Regions from separate parts of the Romboutsia hominis genome, predicted to be linked through region 2. Evidence: a T-box and tRNA genes for the amino acid it is inferred to sense, from the RefSeq annotation. Region 2 holds a T-box; the other holds one or more tRNA genes.
What was found. The T-box of region 2 lies ahead of pheS (phenylalanine--tRNA ligase subunit alpha). A T-box ahead of a tRNA ligase gene usually reads a tRNA of that ligase, here a tRNA-Phe.

Region 1 (10,182 bases), 240 kb from region 2:
GGCGAACAGCCCAACCCTTGGGACCTACTACAGCCCCAGGATGTGATGAGCCGACATCGAGGTGCCAAACCTCCCCGTCGATGTGGACTCTTGGGGGAGATAAGCCTGTTATCCCCAGGGTAGCTTTTATCCGTTGAGCGATGGCCCTTCCATGCGGAACCACCGGATCACTAAGTCCGACTTTCGTCCTTGCTCGACCTGTATGTCTTGCAATCAAGCTTCCTTTTGCCTTTACACTCTTCGCACGATTTCCGACCGTGCTGAGGAAACCTTTGAGCGCCTCCGTTACTTTTTGGGAGGCGACCGCCCCAGTCAAACTGCCCACCTGACGGTGTCCCAAGACCTGATTCAAGGCCTCTGGTTAGGATCCCAGTACTACAAGGGTGGTATCCCAAGGGTGACTCCACACAGACTGGCGTCCATGCTTCATAGTCTCCCACCTATCCTGTACATGTAGTACCAAGACCCAACGTCAAGCTACAGTAAAGCTCCATGGGGTCTTTCCGTCCTGTCGCAGGTACCCGGCATCTTCACCGGGATTACAATTTCACCGAGTCTATTGTTGAGACAGTGCCCAAATCGTTACGCCTTTCGTGCGGGTCGGAACTTACCCGACAAGGAATTTCGCTACCTTAGGACCGTTATAGTTACGGCCGCCGTTTACTGGGGCTTAAGTTCACTGCTTCGGATTACTCCTAACAGATCCCCTTAACCTTCCAGCACCGGGCAGGCGTCAGCTCCTATACATCGTCTTGCGACTTAGCAGAAACCTGTGTTTTTGGTAAACAGTCGCTTGGGCCTATTCTCTGCGGCCATCCAATGGATGGCACCCCTTATCCCTAAGTTACGGGGTCATTTTGCCGAGTTCCTTAACAATAGTTCTCTCGCTGGCCTTAGGATACTCTCCTCACCCACCTGTGTCGGTTTACGGTACGGGCACCTTTAACCTCGGTAGAGACTTTTCTCGACAGTGTGAAATCAGCTACTTCGCCCGAAAGGGCTCCCCATCGTACCCTAGCATTATCAAGACGGATTTGCCTATCTTGACTGCCTCAGTACTTAGCCACACATAACCAACAGTGTGGTTAGCTTATCCTACTGTGTCATCCCATTCCTCAAACGGTTATTGGTGGTACAGGAATATCAACCTGTTGTCCATCACCTACGCCTTTCGGCCTCGGCTTAGGTCCCGACTAACCCAGGGCGGACGAACCTTCCCCTGGAAACCTTGGGTTTACGGCCCGTGGGATTCTCACCCACGTCTCGCTACTCATGCCAACATTCTCACTCGTATACTGTCCACATGTCCTTACGGTCATGCTTCAGCCTGCATACGAAGCTCCCCTACCCATCATAAATGATGCCGTAGCTTCGGTAGTACGTTTTAGCCCCGGAAATTTTCGGCGCAGGATCACTCGACCAGTGAGCTATTACGCACTCTTTAAATGAGTGGCTGCTTCTAAGCCAACATCCTGGTTGTCTGTGCAATCCCACATCCTTTACCACTTAACGTACATTTAGGGACCTTAGCTGACGATCTGGGCTGTTGCCCTCTTGACTATGAATCTTATCACCCACAGTCTGACTCCTGAGCAAAAGAAGACGGCATTCGGAGTTTGATAGTCTTCGGTAAGTGCAATACCCCCTAGGACATTCAGTGCTCTACCTCCGTTTCTCTAAGCTCAAGGCTAGCCCTAAAGCTATTTCGGGGAGAACCAGCTATCTCCGGGCTCGATTGGAATTTCACCGCTATCCACAAGTCATCCCCGAGCTTTTCAACGCTCGTGGGTTCGGTCCTCCACGAAATTTTACTTTCGCTTCAACCTGCTCATGGATAGGTCGCCCGGTTTCGGGTCTACGTCAAGTAACTTAAATCGCCCATTTAAGACTCGCTTTCGCTACGGCTCCACACCTTAAGTGCTTAACCTTGCTACTTAACGTAACTCGTTGGCCCGTTCTACAAAAAGTACGCGGTCACACAAGTAATGTGCTCCCACAGCTTGTAAGTGCAGGGTTTCAGGTTCTATTTCACTCCCCTCCCGGGGTTCTTTTCACCTTTCCCTCACGGTACTATGCGCTATCGGTCACTAGGTAGTATTTAGGCTTGGAGGATGGTCCCTCCTGCTTCCCACAGGGTTTCACGTGTCCCGTGGTACTCTGGATCATATCTGAAGTCTTCTCGTTTTGACTACGTGGCTGTTACACTTTATAGCGGAGCTTTCCAACTCTCTTCGTCTACAATAGCCTCTTCGTTGATGATATGTCCGCAACCCCAACAAAGAAAACTTTGTTGGTTTGGCCTGTTCCGCGTTCGCTCGCCGCTACTTACGGAATCGATTTTTCTTTCTCTTCCTCCAGGTACTTAGATGTTTCAGTTCCCCGGGTTCCCCTCGCTAAGCTATGTATTCACTTAACGATACTTAGACATTACTCTAAGTGAGTTTCCTCATTCGGAAATCTTCGGATCAAAGTTTACGTGCAACTCCCCGAAGCTTATCGCAGCTTATCACGTCCTTCATCGGCTCCTAGTGCCAAGGCATCCGCCCTGCACCCTTAATAACTTGACCAGTTATTAAAAAGTTATCGCGAATGAACAAACTTCGTATTCACTCAGTTTATTCCATTGCTTAAAGTTATTTTAAAGACTTTTCTTGTCTATTTATAAAAAATGATGTCATATCACTAAATGTTATACAGTTTTCAAAGTACTAATGGTGGAGATGAGGAGGATCGAACTCCTGACCCCTTGCGTGCAAGGCAAGTGCTCTCCCAGCTGAGCTACACCCCCAAGTTGTCTTTTCAACATTAGATATTTTACTATCTTATGTGAAAATTGTCAATATAGAATTTTCATTTTTAACAAAAAAAATAAAAACCCTCAAAATTAAACAGTAGGTAATTCTCCTTAGAAAGGAGGTGATCCAGCCGCACCTTCCGATACGGCTACCTTGTTACGACTTCACCCCAGTTATTGATTTCACCTTCGACGGACGCTTCCAAAAGGTTAGCTATCCGGCTTCGGGCGCCCCCAACTTCCGTGGTGTGACGGGCGGTGTGTACAAGACCCGGGAACGCATTCACCGCAGCATTCTGATCTGCGATTACTAGTAACTCCAGCTTCATGTAGGCGAGTTTCAGCCTACAATCCGAACTGAGAATGGCTTTAAGGGATTAGCTCCACCTCACGGTTTGGCTGCCCTCTGTACCACCCATTGTAGCACGTGTGTAGCCCTAAGCATAAGGGGCATGATGATTTGACGTCATCCCCACCTTCCTCCAGGTTATCCCTGGCAGTCCCTCTAGAGTGCCCAACTTAATGCTGGCAACTAAAGGCAAGGGTTGCGCTCGTTGCGGGACTTAACCCAACATCTCACGACACGAGCTGACGACAACCATGCACCACCTGTCACTTCTGTCCCCGAAGGGAAAGATGCGATTAGGCATCGGTCAAAAGGATGTCAAGCTTAGGTAAGGTTCTTCGCGTTGCTTCGAATTAAACCACATGCTCCGCTACTTGTGCGGGTCCCCGTCAATTCCTTTGAGTTTCACTCTTGCGAGCGTACTTCCCAGGCGGAGTACTTAATGCGTTAGCTGCGCCACCGAAGGGGGTAACCTCCGACAGCTAGTACTCATCGTTTACGGCGTGGACTACCAGGGTATCTAATCCTGTTTGCTCCCCACGCTTTCGTGCCTCAGCGTCAGTTACAGTCCAGAGAGCCGCCTTCGCAACTGGTATTCCTCCTAATATCTACGCATTTCACCGCTACACTAGGAATTCTACTCTCCTCTCCTGCACTCAAGTCTTACAGTTTCAAGAGCTTACTACGGTTGAGCCGTAGCCTTTCACTCCTGACTTGAAAGACCGCCTACGCACCCTTTACGCCCAGTAATTCCGGATAACGCTAGCCCCCTACGTATTACCGCGGCTGCTGGCACGTAGTTAGCCGGGGCTTCCTCCTCAAGTACCGTCATTATCTTCCTTGAGGACAGAGCTTTACGACCCGAAGGCCTTCATCGCTCACGCGGCGTTGCTGCATCAGGCTTTCGCCCATTGTGCAATATTCCCCACTGCTGCCTCCCGTAGGAGTTTGGACCGTGTCTCAGTTCCAATGTGGCCGATCACCCTCTCAGGTCGGCTACTGATCGTCGCCTTGGTAAGCCGTTACCTTACCAACTAGCTAATCAGACGCGGGTCCATCCTGTACCGCAAAAGCTTTGATAAGAAAGCCATGCAACTCTCTCATGTTATCTCGTATTAGCATACCTTTCGGTATGTTATCCGTGTGTACAGGGCAGGTTACCCACGCGTTACTCACCCGTCCGCCGCTCTTTACCGAAGTAAATCGCTCGACTTGCATGTGTTAGGCACGCCGCCAGCGTTCATCCTGAGCCAGGATCAAACTCTCAAATAAAAGTTGTTACCTGCTCAGACTATCATTATCTGAATATCTGGCTTGGTTTGTTTTCGATTCTTTTAAGAATCAGTTATATAAATTAACCTACTGTTTAATTTTCAAAGTTCTTAAATCTACATGGTAGCGGTAACAGGAGTCGAACCTGTGACCTTTCGGGTATGAACCGAACGCTCTAGCCAACTAAGCTATACCGCCACGATATGGTGCCCAGAGGCGGAATCGAACCACCGACACGGGGATTTTCAGTCCCCTGCTCTACCGACTGAGCTATCTGGGCGCACCTTGGTGGGCCTAGCTGGACTCGAACCAGCGACCTCACGCTTATCAGGCGTGCGCTCTAACCACCTGAGCTATAGGCCCATTTTTTTGGTCGAGGTGAAGGGACTCGAACCCCCGGCCCCATGGTCCCAAACCATGTGCGCTACCAAACTGCGCTACACCTCGAAATTCTTTATTTTTTATAGAAATTAATTGGCAGGGGTGGAGGGACTCGAACCCCCGGCGCACGGTTTTGGAGACCGACGCTCTACCAACTGAGCTACACCCCTATAAAAAAAATGTGGTGGGCCATCAGGGACTCGAACCCCAGACCTACCGGTTATGAGCCGGGCGCTCTAACCAACTGAGCTAATGGCCCACATTTTTTTGGTCGAGGTGAAGGGACTCGAACCCCCGGCCCCATGGTCCCAAACCATGTGCGCTACCAAACTGCGCTACACCTCGAAAAAAAATAATGGCGGAGAAGGAGGGATTCGAACCCTCGCACCGGTTACCCAGCCTAAACCCTTAGCAGGGGTTCCTCTTGAGCCACTTGAGTACTTCTCCGTTTATTTAGTTAATGGCGGAGAGGGTGGGATTCGAACCCACGGTGCCGTTAAGCATCACTGGTTTTCAAGACCAGCTCCTTAAACCACTCGGACACCTCTCCACATTGGTGACCCATCCGCGACTCGAACGCGGGACACCCTGATTAAAAGTCAGGTGCTCTACCGACTGAGCTAATGGGTCATATTAAATTTGGCAGGGGATGCAGGACTCGAACCTACGCATGTAGCAGTCAAAGTGCTATGCCTTACCGACTTGGCGAATCCCCTATAAAGTGGTGAGCGCACAGGGATTCGAACCCCGGACACACGCCTTAGAAGGGCGTTGCTCTATCCAGCTGAGCTATGCACCCACATTATAGAATAATTTGGAGCGGGTGAAGGGGATCGAACCCTCACAGCCGGCTTGGAAGGCCGGAACTCTACCATTGAGCTACACCCGCATATTTAATTAAGTGGTGGAGGATGGTGGATTCGAACCACCGAAAGCAATGCTAACAGATTTACAGTCTGCCCCCTTTGGCCGCTCGGGAAATCCTCCGTATTCATGGAGCTGGTGATAGGAATCGAACCTACAACCTGCTGATTACAAGTCAGCTGCTCTACCGTTGAGCCACACCAGCATATTGGCGGGAATAACAGGACTCGAACCTGTGACCCATTGATTAACAGTCAATTGCTCTACCAACTGAGCCATATTCCCGCGTATTTAATTAAGTGGCGACCTGGAAGGGACTCGAACCCTCGACCTCCAGCGTGACAGGCTGGCATTCTAACCAGCTGAACTACCAGGCCGCATATTGGTGGGACTAACAGGGCTCGAACCTGTGACCCCCTGCTTGTAAGGCAGGTGCTCTCCCAGCTGAGCTATAGTCCCGGGATATTGGTGACCCATAGGGGAATCGAACCCCTGTTACCGCCGTGAAAGGGCGGTGTCTTGACCGCTTGACCAATGGGCCTCAACGTAGCTATGTCTTACTCTCCCAGGAGGTCGCCCTCCAAGTACCATCAGCGCTAAAGAGCTTAACTTCTGTGTTCGGTATGGGAACAGGTGTATCCTCTTTGCTATAATAACTACATTGTGTTTTCGTTCTTATCAGAACAAGTATTATAATATCATTTTTATGATATTTTGTCAACACTTTTTTCAAAGTTTTTTAATTAATACTCTGAAAACTGTATATCATTTAATGCTTTATCATTTTATTTTGGTCAAGTCCTCGACCTATTAGTATCGATAAGCTAAATACATTACTGCACTTACACCTTCGACCTATCAACCAGGTAGTCTTCCTGGGGTCTTACCCTTACGGTGGGAAATCTTATCTTGAAGTTGGCTTCGCGCTTAGATGCTTTCAGCGCTTATCCATTCCGTACATAGCTACCCAGCCATGCCCTTGGCAGAACAACTGGTACACCAGAGGTACGTCCATCCCGGTCCTCTCGTACTAAGGACAGGTCTCCTCAAATTTCCTACGCCTGCGACGGATAGGGACCGAACTGTCTCACGACGTTCTGAACCCAGCTCGCGTACCACTTTAATGGGCGAACAGCCCAACCCTTGGGACCTACTACAGCCCCAGGATGTGATGAGCCGACATCGAGGTGCCAAACCTCCCCGTCGATGTGGACTCTTGGGGGAGATAAGCCTGTTATCCCCAGGGTAGCTTTTATCCGTTGAGCGATGGCCCTTCCATGCGGAACCACCGGATCACTAAGTCCGACTTTCGTCCTTGCTCGACCTGTATGTCTTGCAATCAAGCTTCCTTTTGCCTTTACACTCTTCGCACGATTTCCGACCGTGCTGAGGAAACCTTTGAGCGCCTCCGTTACTTTTTGGGAGGCGACCGCCCCAGTCAAACTGCCCACCTGACGGTGTCCCAAGACCTGATTCAAGGCCTCTGGTTAGGATCCCAGTACTACAAGGGTGGTATCCCAAGGGTGACTCCACACAGACTGGCGTCCATGCTTCATAGTCTCCCACCTATCCTGTACATGTAGTACCAAGACCCAACGTCAAGCTACAGTAAAGCTCCATGGGGTCTTTCCGTCCTGTCGCAGGTACCCGGCATCTTCACCGGGATTACAATTTCACCGAGTCTATTGTTGAGACAGTGCCCAAATCGTTACGCCTTTCGTGCGGGTCGGAACTTACCCGACAAGGAATTTCGCTACCTTAGGACCGTTATAGTTACGGCCGCCGTTTACTGGGGCTTAAGTTCACTGCTTCGGATTACTCCTAACAGATCCCCTTAACCTTCCAGCACCGGGCAGGCGTCAGCTCCTATACATCGTCTTGCGACTTAGCAGAAACCTGTGTTTTTGGTAAACAGTCGCTTGGGCCTATTCTCTGCGGCCATCCAAAGGATGGCACCCCTTATCCCTAAGTTACGGGGTCATTTTGCCGAGTTCCTTAACAATAGTTCTCTCGCTGGCCTTAGGATACTCTCCTCACCCACCTGTGTCGGTTTACGGTACGGGCACCTTTAACCTCGGTAGAGACTTTTCTCGACAGTGTGAAATCAGCTACTTCGCCCAAAAGGGCTCCCCATCGTACCCTAGCATTATCAAGACGGATTTGCCTATCTTGACTGCCTCAGTACTTAGCCACACATAACCAACAGTGTGGTTAGCTTATCCTACTGTGTCATCCCATTCCTCAAACGGTTATTGGTGGTACAGGAATATCAACCTGTTGTCCATCACCTACGCCTTTCGGCCTCGGCTTAGGTCCCGACTAACCCAGGGCGGACGAACCTTCCCCTGGAAACCTTGGGTTTACGGCCCATGGGATTCTCACCCACGTCTCGCTACTCATGCCAACATTCTCACTCGTATACTGTCCACATGTCCTTACGGTCATGCTTCAGCCTGCATACGAAGCTCCCCTACCCATCATAAATGATGCCGTAGCTTCGGTAGTACGTTTTAGCCCCGGAAATTTTCGGCGCAGGATCACTCGACCAGTGAGCTATTACGCACTCTTTAAATGAGTGGCTGCTTCTAAGCCAACATCCTGGTTGTCTGTGCAATCCCACATCCTTTACCACTTAACGTACATTTAGGGACCTTAGCTGACGATCTGGGCTGTTGCCCTCTTGACTATGAATCTTATCACCCACAGTCTGACTCCTGAGCAAAAGAAGACGGCATTCGGAGTTTGATAGTCTTCGGTAAGTGCAATACCCCCTAGGACATTCAGTGCTCTACCTCCGTTTCTCTAAGCTCAAGGCTAGCCCTAAAGCTATTTCGGGGAGAACCAGCTATCTCCGGGCTCGATTGGAATTTCACCGCTATCCACAAGTCATCCCCGAGCTTTTCAACGCTCGTGGGTTCGGTCCTCCACGAAATTTTACTTTCGCTTCAACCTGCTCATGGATAGGTCGCCCGGTTTCGGGTCTACGTCAAGTAACTTAAATCGCCCATTTAAGACTCGCTTTCGCTACGGCTCCACACCTTAAGTGCTTAACCTTGCTACTTAACGTAACTCGTTGGCCCGTTCTACAAAAAGTACGCGGTCACACAAGTAATGTGCTCCCACAGCTTGTAAGTGCAGGGTTTCAGGTTCTATTTCACTCCCCTCCCGGGGTTCTTTTCACCTTTCCCTCACGGTACTATGCGCTATCGGTCACTAGGTAGTATTTAGGCTTGGAGGATGGTCCCTCCTGCTTCCCACAGGGTTTCACGTGTCCCGTGGTACTCTGGATCATATCTATCGAATTATCGTTTCAACTACGTGGCTGTTACACTTTATAGCGGAGCTTTCCAACTCTCTTCATCTACGATGACCTCGACCTTGATGATATGTCCGCAACCCCAACAAAGAAAACTTTGTTGGTTTGGCCTGTTCCGCGTTCGCTCGCCGCTACTTACGGAATCGATTTTTCTTTCTCTTCCTCCAGGTACTTAGATGTTTCAGTTCCCCGGGTTCCCCTCGCTAAGCTATGTATTCACTTAACGATACTTAGACATTACTCTAAGTGAGTTTCCTCATTCGGAAATCTTCGGATCAAAGTTTACGTGCAACTCCCCGAAGCTTATCGCAGCTTATCACGTCCTTCATCGGCTCCTAGTGCCAAGGCATCCGCCCTGCACCCTTAATAACTTGACCAGTTATTAAAGTTATTTTAAAGACTTTTCTTGTCTATTTATAAAAAATGATGTCATATCACTAAATGTTATACAGTTTTCAAAGTACTAATGGTGGAGATGAGGAGGATCGAACTCCTGACCCCTTGCGTGCAAGGCAAGTGCTCTCCCAGCTGAGCTACACCCCCATGTCATTTTTCAACATAAACATTTTATTATATTTGTCGAATTTTGTCAAGAGATTTTTTATAAAAACTCTCAAAATTAAACAGTAGGTAATTCTCCTTAGAAAGGAGGTGATCCAGCCGCACCTTCCGATACGGCTACCTTGTTACGACTTCACCCCAGTTATTGATTTCACCTTCGACGGACACTTCCAAAAGGTTAGCTATCCGGCTTCGGGCGCCCCCAACTTCCGTGGTGTGACGGGCGGTGTGTACAAGACCCGGGAACGCATTCACCGCAGCATTCTGATCTGCGATTACTAGTAACTCCAGCTTCATGTAGGCGAGTTTCAGCCTACAATCCGAACTGAGAATGGCTTTAAGGGATTAGCTCCACCTCACGGTTTGGCTGCCCTCTGTACCACCCATTGTAGCACGTGTGTAGCCCTAAGCATAAGGGGCATGATGATTTGACGTCATCCCCACCTTCCTCCAGGTTATCCCTGGCAGTCCCTCTAGAGTGCCCAACTTAATGATGGCAACTAAAGGCAAGGGTTGCGCTCGTTGCGGGACTTAACCCAACATCTCACGACACGAGCTGACGACAACCATGCACCACCTGTCACTTCTGTCCCCGAAGGGAAAGATGCGATTAGGCATCGGTCAAAAGGATGTCAAGCTTAGGTAAGG
Region 2 (10,182 bases):
AGAAGTATTGATGGAACAGCAACTGGTTTTGCCATATCCCAACTAGTACCAAATCCTCCATAGAACATTATAAAAACTAATCCTATAGAACATATCTGTCTTGTTAATTCATAGTTATCAAAATATATTCCAACAATACCATCAGATCCAGTCAACATTCCTAATCCTATAAAAATTAGAAGAATTGGGACTCCAAATTTATATAAAATTTTACTTGATGTTATACATATTAATAGAACTAATGAACACATAATCATTAAGTTTATCAAATAATTATTACCTCCTTTATTATAATTAATTAAGTTTAGTGAATTTAAATTTAAGGTTTTAGAATTTTTATAGGCAGGATTTTAAATAATACTGGAATTATATTTAAAAACTTTATTTTTTATCTTACTGTTGTTATATAATTATTTTATGTTAAATTTATTCTTTTATGTTAGGTTCGATTTCTTATCCTTAAGTTTAAAATAACATAAAATTCTATACTTTGTATATGTTTTTTGTGTTAAATATTTGTTAAAAAAATATTCTAATTTTCTACTATTATTTTAAGATATTTTATTTAATAAATTATTACAATTTAAAAGAGTAACAAATGCTTATTATAACTTAGGCTTTGTTACTCTTTTGGTATTATTTTTTATTTTTAAAATTAACCTTTGTTACATTATCTCTCTTAACTTTAGGTGCTAATTTTCCTTCTTTTAGTCCTAATAATGACTCTATTTCATCAGGATAAAGGCTTAATCCACAACTTGCTAAGTTATCCACTAAAGTAGCTCCACTCATAATACCACTTTCAAGTATCATATCCACAGATTTTCTAAGTAAAACTGGACTTGTTGCTTTTATATTAGCATCTAATGGTTCCTTCTTGCTCCAACCTTTCTTATCCATTTGGTTCATTAAGTACATATATTTCTTGTAATTAATAACACCTAGCTGGTATCCTCTTAATATCATAGCCCATATTGGAACTATCCATTTTGCTTTTAATTCTACAAAATCCTCTATCTCATTAACATCTTTTAAATCTGGTAAGAATGTTTCTTCTGGCAATAAAAATACACACGCAAATTCATCTTTTGAGAATTTTTTAGCTTGTATCCCCGCTTCAACACTAACCATGTATGCTAATTCATAAGCTAAGTCATAGTTTCTTGTAGTCGCTGATTTTTTATCATTTCCTAAAGATACTATATATCTAGTATTTTTATCAGTTGTTTGTTTTTGCGTAAACGCTAGTGCTCCTTTTGTATTTACATTAGTGTCTGTTACTATTATCCCATTATACTCTAACACGCTTAACACATTTCCTATAGGTCCATCACCTAATTCAAAATGTCTTCTTACTTTTGTTGCTAATGTCTCTATATCATCGTTTCTATTTAAGTTAGTTGGTATGTTCATTTCTGGGAATTGTATATATCCTTCTATAAAAGATAATATTTTATGTGCCATTACTAACTTTTCTTTGTATGAAATTTCTTCTACTCTAGGTATTCTCGATTCTGGCTTTATATGAGTACTATCAACTACAACTTTAATGTTATCCATTTGGAAGAAGTATTCTTTTGGAAACCTTAAAGCATTTGCTAATTTCATTTCATTTTCTGGAGTTGGCTTGTACTTTTCCTCTTCAAAAGCAATTATATCTTTTTTATTTATATTTATTTCTTTAGCTAGCATATCTACAGTTTTTCCTCTATACATTCTAGCTATTTTTAATCTTTTACCATTAAAAACTTTTTTTCTGCTCATAATATCCGTCTCTCTTTCAAGTTTATTTTATATATACAAAAGTTAAATTAATAAATTTTATGCAAATCTATATTAGCCATACATAATAAAAATATTTTATATTGGCTAAGTTATACGAATTTACTAAATTTAATTTATACTAAACTTTATATTATATATATTTAAAAATGCTCTGGATACTAATACCCAGAGCATTATTCAACTTTTATACTGTTGATAATATTATCATATTTATTAATTATAGTCAATTTATGTATATTATATCTCTATAGTCCTAGCTCATCACTTATTCCTTGCATTGCCTCTAGTGATAGTTGTGCAAATTCAGCAAATGGAATGCCTAATTCTTCTATGCTTCTCATTGCATCCCTGTTTGCTCCTGCTGCAAATTTAAGTTCTTTCATACGCTTAGTTATAGACTTTACTTTTACACTAGATAATTTCTTATCTGGATAAACTAAAGCTATGGCTGTTATAAATCCAGTTATTGGATCTGCTGCATATATAGCTTTATCAATTGTGCTTATTCTTTTTGTTCCATTATCTTCATTATGAGCTTTTATTGCTTGATATATGTAATCATTTCCAAAACCTTCATTTTTAAGTAATTCGATAGTTTTGATCCCATGCAATTTAGATTCTTCTGGATTATTTTTATAATCTAACATATCTGAATCTAAATCATGTAGTAATCCTGCTAATGCCCAATCATCAGATTTTTCTGGTTCTAGTTTATTTCCTAAAGCTTTCATTACAGCTTCTACTGCATATGAGTGCTTTATTAGATGTTCAGATTTTAAATATTTATTTACTAATCCTACTGCTTGTTCTCTCATTTCCCAATACCTCCTATATAAATATTAAATCTATTATAATTTTTTAAGTAAATATATTTGATATTGTTGATAATACATATACTTACTATACAAATTTAATTTATTCTACTCCCTTGTAATAATGACCTGCACTTACACCTTTAGCATCTAATTCATTATAAAGTTTTGTAGCTTTACTTCCTAATTTGTAGTTGTTGCTTAATACTTCTTGATATGCCTCTATTACCTTCTTAACAGTTTGACTATCTTCTAATGTAAAATCTAATCTAAATGTATTTATACCTATTTCATTTAGTTCGTATAAGTTATCTAACATACAAGTAACATTTGTATTATATATAGTTGTTCTACAGAATAGATCTTGTGATAATCTAAACTCTTCCCCTTTAGAGTTTCTTAGTGCATATGTGCTTTGGCTACATTTAGCAACTCTTTTATCTTTTTTGCAATCTCGAACTACTACTCCCATTGGACAGTATTCTGTTATCATAAGTGGAGTATATCCATAAACCACAGATTCTATATTAATATCTGTATATTTTATTGTTTCTCTTATTTCATTTATGTTTAATTCCTGAGATATACAAAGATTAGTTGCACCTATTTCTTTAAAGTAATTTATAGTTTCACTATTGAATGCATTTAAGTAGTAATCTATATTTAGCTCTTTACCTTTAAAATAATCTATAGCTCCCCATATACCTACTTGTATAGAATTTACTCCTATATTTTTAGCTTTTTCTAATTGCTTGTATTCCTTGCCTCTTATTATTCTAGGAGCTGAATATATAACTTTTATATTATATTTTAGTCCAGCTTTTATAGCTTCTTCTAATGTTTTAGTATCTTCATAATATATTTTATCTATACCGCACTCAAGTGCACTTTGTAATTGTTCTAAATTTTTAACTTTAACAGATAAATTACTTACCGTATCTCGATTAAATTTAATTGGATTATATGATAATCTTCTATTTTTAAAATCTCTATTTTTTATTTTAACTCTTTCTTTATCTAAAAGCTCTATACAATCTCTTCTCATTTGATTTAGTATACTTATTGGTAAACTTACATTTTCATCTAATTCTATATTTACACTATCCATTTCATAAGGAGTATTACCTAATTTTCTAAGCTGAGTTTCTATTTTTTCCTCACTTAAAGCTACCTTCATAGCCTCTTCAACTATTTTGTCTCCTTCTATTGTGGCAGTATTTCCTTTTTTATCAGCTAATGTAAGTATTGGTTTTTTATCTAGCTTAACACTTATATATGAATCTATCATGTTTTTAACAAATTCTTTATCTTGAGTAAATGTAGCTTGTACTCTATCCATAAGTTCACTATCTGATGTTTTAAATACTATTTGATTTCTTTTAGCTTCACCTATAAAATCTAGTTCTATTATCTCGCCCTTATATCCTATAGTATCTATCTCACCATTTTTGATGATTCTTCCTATAGTTCCACCACCAAGATTTATTCCATCGCCTTTTTTAAGTGTATTTTCAAGTCTTATCTTTAGTCTTTTAGCTTTTTTATTGTAATCTAATACCTTACCTAAATATAATCCTTGATTATTTGGAAGTTGTGAATTCATTACATCTGCGCCAACTTCTCCTAAAATAAGTCCTTTTGTAAATTTTCTATTAAATATAGTGTATAAATCACTTATTGTTTCATCTGAAACATTCACTTTTTTAGTTTGTAAGTATTCATCTATAGTTTTTCTATAACTCTCTATAACAGTAGCTACATACTCAGGTCTTTTCATACGACCTTCTATCTTAAGAGAATGAACTCCTGCATCTATTATTTTATCTATTTCTTCTATTGTGCTTAAATCTCTTGGACTTAATAAATAGTCTCCATTGCTATTTACTACTTCTCCAGTATAAACATCTAAAAGTTCATATCTTTGTCTACATGGTTGAGCACATCTTCCTCTATTTCCTGATCTGTTACCTATCATAGAACTCATTAAACATTGTCCAGAATAGCATACACACAGTGCTCCATGAACAAATACTTCTATATCTGCTTTACAGTTATCACATATATATTTTATTTCATCTACTTTAACTTCTCTTGCTAGTACTACTCTATCAAATCCAGCATTTTCTAGATATCTAACATCTTCTAAAGAATGTGCTACCATTTGTGTACTTGCATGTATTTCAAAATCAGGTAACTCATTTTTAATAATTCTAGCTATACCTATGTCTTGAAGTATAACTGCATCTACATCTATGTCGTATAGATATTTAGCATACTTAAAAAAATCTTCTATTTCATTTTGTTTTATTAATGTATTAGCCGTTACAAAAACTTGTACTCCTCTTATGTGAGCATATTTTACTGCTTCTCTTAATTCTTCTCTATCAAAATTATTTGCTGATGCTCTAGCACTAAATTCTTTTCCTCCTAAGTAAACTGCATTTGCACCATTTTGAACAGCTGCTTTTAACGCTTCAAAGGAACCAACGGGTGCTAATAATTCTATGTCTTTCATACTTCTCCTCCTATACGTAATATTTTTTCTATATTTATAATGTCCCTAAGTTTTAAAATTAAAACCTTCAGGTCCCCCTGAAGGTTTAATTTTAAATATAAGTAAACTTATTTCATTGCTCTAAGATATTTTAATTCATTTTCTATTTCAATTTTTTCTAATTGTAATTTATATGCATCATTTTGGAATTTAGAAGAAAGTTGTTCTGCAACATTAGCTTTTTCTTCTGCCATTTCAACAGATGATTTAAGCTCTTTTATTTCATTTTTTAAATCTTCAACTTCTTGTTTAGATAAATTAGTGCCATTTTTTAGTTGCTCTATTTCTTTCTTTTGTTCCTCTATTAACTTATTAAGTTCTTCTATCTTAGATATATGGTTCTTATTTTCTTTATCTTTGTTTTCTAAGTGGTATTCAAGCTCTTTTATTTCAAGCTTATATTCTTCCCCACTATTTCCAACTTTTTTCTTTAATTCTTCATTTTCTTTTTCTACTTTTTCTAGTGTATCTGCACAATCAAACAATTCATCTGTTATATTTATAGCTGCTAATATAGCTACTTGAGATGAGCTTAATCTTTTATTAGCCTCACCTATTTTATTCATTTCTGTATCTACAAATGCTGCTACACTTATCATATGTTTTTCAGATTTTTCTCCAACCATAGGATACTCTGCACCATGTATCTTAACGGTAACTTTGTTCATACTAATATCCCCCTTGTATTAGTTAGATCTTAGTGTTGCACCTAATTTTTCACTTAACTCATTTAATATTTTATCGTGTACTTTTGCCACATCTTCATCAGTTAAAGTTTTCTCTATACTTCTATATGTTATAGAGTATGCTATAGACTTGTATCCTTCTTCTATTTGAGCACCTTTATATACGTCAAATAATTTGTAGCTTTCAACTAATCCACCTGCATTAGCTTTTATTATATCTTCTATTTCTTTAACATATACTTCATCCTTAACTAATAAAGCTATATCTCTTGATGTAGATGGATACTTAGGTAATGGAGTATAAGTTTTTTCTGTTGATGTATTTTCAAATACAGATTCTACATTCATTTCACAAACATAAACTCTTTGTCCTAAGTTATAATTTTCTATTACGTCTGGATGTAATTCTCCAAATGTACCTATGCATTCTCCATTAAACATAACTTTAGCACATCTTCCTGGATGGAATGTTGGGTTAGTTTTTTCTGGTTCTATTTCATATCCTTTGAACCCTACATTATTTAGTACACTTTCTACAACACCTTTTATAGAGAAGAAATCTACATCTTTTCCATACATTCCTATACAATATTTCTTCGTTTCTACTGGTAATCCTTCTTGTGGTGTAAATGTATTTCCACATTCAAATGCTGATACTTCTTCAACTTTATGAGCTACATTTGTAGATAATACTTCTAACATATTAGGTATTAGTGTAGTTCTCATAACTGAAGTTTCCTCACCTAATGGATTCATTAGTTTTACAAAGTTTCTTCTAGAGTCTTCAGATGATAAATTTATTCTATCAACACCTCTTGGGCTTACAAATGAATATGTTAATATTTCATTTAAGCCTGCTGCTATTGAACTAGATACTATCTTATCTGTGAACTTTTGTTTATCAGTTTTTACACCTGCTGTAGCATTTCCTTCTAAAGTAGCTGTTGGTATATTTTCATATCCGTATATTCTAGCTATTTCTTCTAATATATCTGCATCTTCAGCTATATCTAGTCTAAAGCTTGGAACTTCTAATTCTAATTTTTCAGAAGATATTAGGTTACATTTAAACTCTAATCTTTCTAATATGCTTATAAATTGGTCCATTGGTACGTTAACACCTAATAATTTGTTTATTCTCACAGGGTTAACAGTTATCTTTTGAACTCCTTCTTTTACTGGATAGTAGTCAAGCATTCCGTTAAGAACTCTACCACATCCTAATTCTTCTATTAATTGACAAGCTCTATTTACAGCAGTCTCTGCTAAATTAACATCTATACCTTTTTCGAATCTTGATGAAGCTTCTGTTCTAAGTCCTAATTTTTTAGATGTAGCTCTTATACTTTCTTTTGCAAAGCTTGCACCTTCAAGGAATATTGATGTAGTTGTATCTTTAACCTCAGAATTTTCTCCACCCATTATTCCCGCTAAGTCTAAAGTTTTTTCTTCATTTCCTATAACTAACATATCTGATGTTAATTCTCTTTCAACACCATCTAATGTAGTAAACTTTTCACCTTGCTCAGCTAATTTAACTGTCATTTTATTGTATTTTATATCTTCTAAGTCAAATGCGTGAAGTGGTTGACCTAGCTCTAACATAACATAGTTAGTTATATCTACTATGTTGTTTATTGGTCTCATTCCAGCTTCTATAAGTCTTCTTTGCATCCAGTATGGAGATGGTCCAACTTTAACGTCTTTTACAACTTTTCCACAATATCTCTTACATAAATCTGTTTGAATATCTATTTCAAATTGCATTTCTTCATCAGAACCATTTACTTTTATTTCTGGGAATTTTAATTCTTTTCCTACGGTAACAGCAGCCTCTCTTGCAAGCCCTATTATAGATCTACAATCTGGTCTATTAGAAGTTATTTCAAATTCTATTAATGCATCGTTTATTCCTAAAACTTCTCTAACATCTTTTCCTAATTCAAAAGATTCTTCATGGTCTAATATATATATCCCATCTTTTTTATGTTCTTCAACGTATTGAGAAGGTATAGTTAATTCCTCTGCACCACAGAACATCCCTTCTGATAATACTCCTCTTAACTTACCTTTCTTTATTTTGAAATCTCCAGGTAATACTGCACCTATTCTAGCAACTGGTACATAGTCTCCTACTTTTATGTTAGTTGCATTAGTTACTATTTGAAGTATTTGTCCATCAGCTACTTCAACTTTTGTTACTTTTAATCTATCTGCATCTGGATGTTGTTCTATTTCAAGTATTTTACATACTTCAACTCCATTTGTTTCTTTTCCAAAGAACTCTACTTTCTCAACTTTTGATCCTGTCATAGTCATCATATCAGCGAATTCTTGTGTATCTAAATCTATATCAACGTAATCTCTTAACCATTTTAAAGGTACTAACATCTTAAATCCTCCTAATTAAAATTGATTTAAAAATCTCATATCATTTTCAAATAATAGTCTTATATCATCTATTTCATACTTAAGCATTGTTATTCTATCAAGTCCCATACCAAACGCAAATCCACTATAAATTTCTGGATCTATTCCACAGTTTCTAAGTACATTTGGATGAACCATACCTGCTCCTAGTATTTCTATCCAACCTTCACCTTTACACATTGGACATCCTGCTCCTTCACATTTAAAGCAAGTAACGTCTACTTCTGCACTTGGCTCTGTGAATGGGAAGTTGTGTGGTCTAAACTTAGTTTTTGTATGCTCACCAAATAACTTCTTAACGAACATATCTAAAGTTCCTTTTAATTGTGCCATTGTTACATCTTTACCAACTACAAGCCCTTCAACTTGATGGAACATTGGTGAATGTGTAGCATCTGGAGCATCAAATCTGAAACATCTTCCTGGAGATATTATTTTTATTGGTAACTCTTGACTCTTCATTGTTCTAACTTGAACTGGTGAAGTTTGAGTTCTAAGTAATAACTCTTCATTTATATAGAAAGTATCACTCATATCTCTAGATGGATGATCTTTTGGTGCATTTAATGCATCAAAGTTATTTTCTATAGTTTCAACTTCTGGACCTTCTGCTATAGAGAATCCCATTCCTATAAATATTTCATTTACTTCATCTATTATTTGAGATATTGGATGCTTTTTACCAACTTTAACTGGTCTTGATGGCATAGTTACATCTATAACTTCTTCTGCTAATTTTCTTTGTTTTTCTGCTAACTTTAACTCTTCTTTCTTTGAAGATATAGCACCTTCTATAGCCGCTCTAACTTCATTAGCAACTTTACCTATTACAGGTCTTTCTTCTGCTGATAATTTACCCATTTCTTTTAGGATTGATGTTATCTCACCTTTTTTACCCATGTACTTTACTCTTAAACTTTCAACAGCTTCTATACTAGAAGTATCTTTAATTTCATTTAATGCAGCTTCTTGTAAATTAAGTAATTTTTCTTGCATTATATTAATTCACCCTTTCGCAGTTTTTTGTATAAAAAAAGTCCTTCATCCCTATCTAGGGACGAAAGACTATTATTCGCGGTACCACCCTAGTAGCTTAATAATTAATAAATTATTAAACCACCTCTAATAAACTTAACGCGTTTTAACGTTAAAGCCTACTGTAATTTCAGCTTTAATACTCCAGAGGGAACTTCTTTTGGATACTTAGAAAGTACTCTCAGCCTACGGTACTTATCTCTGTACTAAGTTAATTCAAAATACTTTTCTCTTTCATAGTATTTGATAATATTGTTTTTGCGTTTAATTATATCATACTATGTATAATGTTTACAAGGTGTTACACTAAGTATTTCTTTATTTCGTACATTAATATTGCAGAGCTTATAGCTGCATTTAATGATTCTGCATTACCATATATAGGTATTTTGACCAACATATCAGATTTTGATACTAGTTCATCATTTATTCCATTGGCCTCATTCCCTATTACTAAAGCTGTCTTGTAATTATATTCAACTGTGTTGTAGTAATTATTTGTATTTAAATAGCTTGATACTATATCAAAATTCTTTAATTTTAAAATTCTTAGAGCTTCTTCTTGAGTAGCATGTATTATATTCATATCAAATATAGAACCCATAGTAGACCTTATAACCTTTGGATTGTATATATCTACACATCCTTTTAATGCAATTATTGCATCTACCCCTGCAGCATCTGCTGTTCTTATTATCGTACCCATATTACCTGGGTCTTGTATTCTATCTAATATTAAAACAAATTTATGCTCATCTTTTAAATACTCTTCTATATTTCTTTGTTTAAAGTTTACTACTCCTAAAATACCTTGAGTGTTTTCCGTATCTATTAATTCATTGAATATTTTATTAGTCGTTTTATAAATTTTTATATTATT

Region 1: it has a tRNA-Phe gene. The T-box ahead of pheS (phenylalanine--tRNA ligase subunit alpha) is inferred to sense a tRNA for this amino acid. The anticodon was not compared.

The regions. Positions count from the first base shown of each region.
Region 1 is NZ_LN650648.1:2,807,025-2,817,206, forward strand. It holds rRNA gene FRIFI_RS13570 (23S ribosomal RNA) at 1-2,567, opposite strand, end outside; tRNA gene FRIFI_RS13575 (tRNA-Ala) at 2,713-2,788, opposite strand; rRNA gene FRIFI_RS13580 (16S ribosomal RNA) at 2,910-4,412, opposite strand; tRNA gene FRIFI_RS13585 (tRNA-Met) at 4,534-4,610, opposite strand; tRNA gene FRIFI_RS13590 (tRNA-Phe) at 4,617-4,692, opposite strand; tRNA gene FRIFI_RS13595 (tRNA-Ile) at 4,699-4,775, opposite strand; tRNA gene FRIFI_RS13600 (tRNA-Pro) at 4,783-4,859, opposite strand; tRNA gene FRIFI_RS13605 (tRNA-Trp) at 4,888-4,963, opposite strand; tRNA gene FRIFI_RS13610 (tRNA-Ile) at 4,976-5,052, opposite strand; tRNA gene FRIFI_RS13615 (tRNA-Pro) at 5,062-5,138, opposite strand; tRNA gene FRIFI_RS13620 (tRNA-Ser) at 5,150-5,240, opposite strand; tRNA gene FRIFI_RS13625 (tRNA-Ser) at 5,255-5,343, opposite strand; tRNA gene FRIFI_RS13630 (tRNA-Lys) at 5,348-5,423, opposite strand; tRNA gene FRIFI_RS13635 (tRNA-Gln) at 5,434-5,509, opposite strand; tRNA gene FRIFI_RS13640 (tRNA-Arg) at 5,516-5,592, opposite strand; tRNA gene FRIFI_RS13645 (tRNA-Gly) at 5,609-5,682, opposite strand; tRNA gene FRIFI_RS13650 (tRNA-Tyr) at 5,696-5,780, opposite strand; tRNA gene FRIFI_RS13655 (tRNA-Thr) at 5,788-5,862, opposite strand; tRNA gene FRIFI_RS13660 (tRNA-Asn) at 5,867-5,942, opposite strand; tRNA gene FRIFI_RS13665 (tRNA-Asp) at 5,958-6,034, opposite strand; tRNA gene FRIFI_RS13670 (tRNA-Val) at 6,041-6,116, opposite strand; tRNA gene FRIFI_RS13675 (tRNA-Glu) at 6,124-6,198, opposite strand; rRNA gene rrf (5S ribosomal RNA) at 6,202-6,318, opposite strand; rRNA gene FRIFI_RS13685 (23S ribosomal RNA) at 6,448-9,350, opposite strand; tRNA gene FRIFI_RS13690 (tRNA-Ala) at 9,441-9,516, opposite strand; rRNA gene FRIFI_RS13695 (16S ribosomal RNA) at 9,618-10,182, opposite strand, start outside.
Region 2 is NZ_LN650648.1:2,569,024-2,579,205, forward strand. It holds gene FRIFI_RS12480 (potassium/proton antiporter) at 1-269, opposite strand, end outside; gene FRIFI_RS12485 (XRE family transcriptional regulator) at 637-1,764, opposite strand; gene FRIFI_RS12490 (HD domain-containing protein) at 2,031-2,600, opposite strand; gene FRIFI_RS12495 (U32 family peptidase) at 2,701-5,112, opposite strand; gene FRIFI_RS12500 (cell division protein ZapA) at 5,220-5,819, opposite strand; gene pheT (phenylalanine--tRNA ligase subunit beta) at 5,838-8,228, opposite strand; gene pheS (phenylalanine--tRNA ligase subunit alpha) at 8,244-9,263, opposite strand; T-box leader at 9,318-9,549, opposite strand; gene FRIFI_RS12515 (TrmH family RNA methyltransferase) at 9,604-10,182, opposite strand, start outside.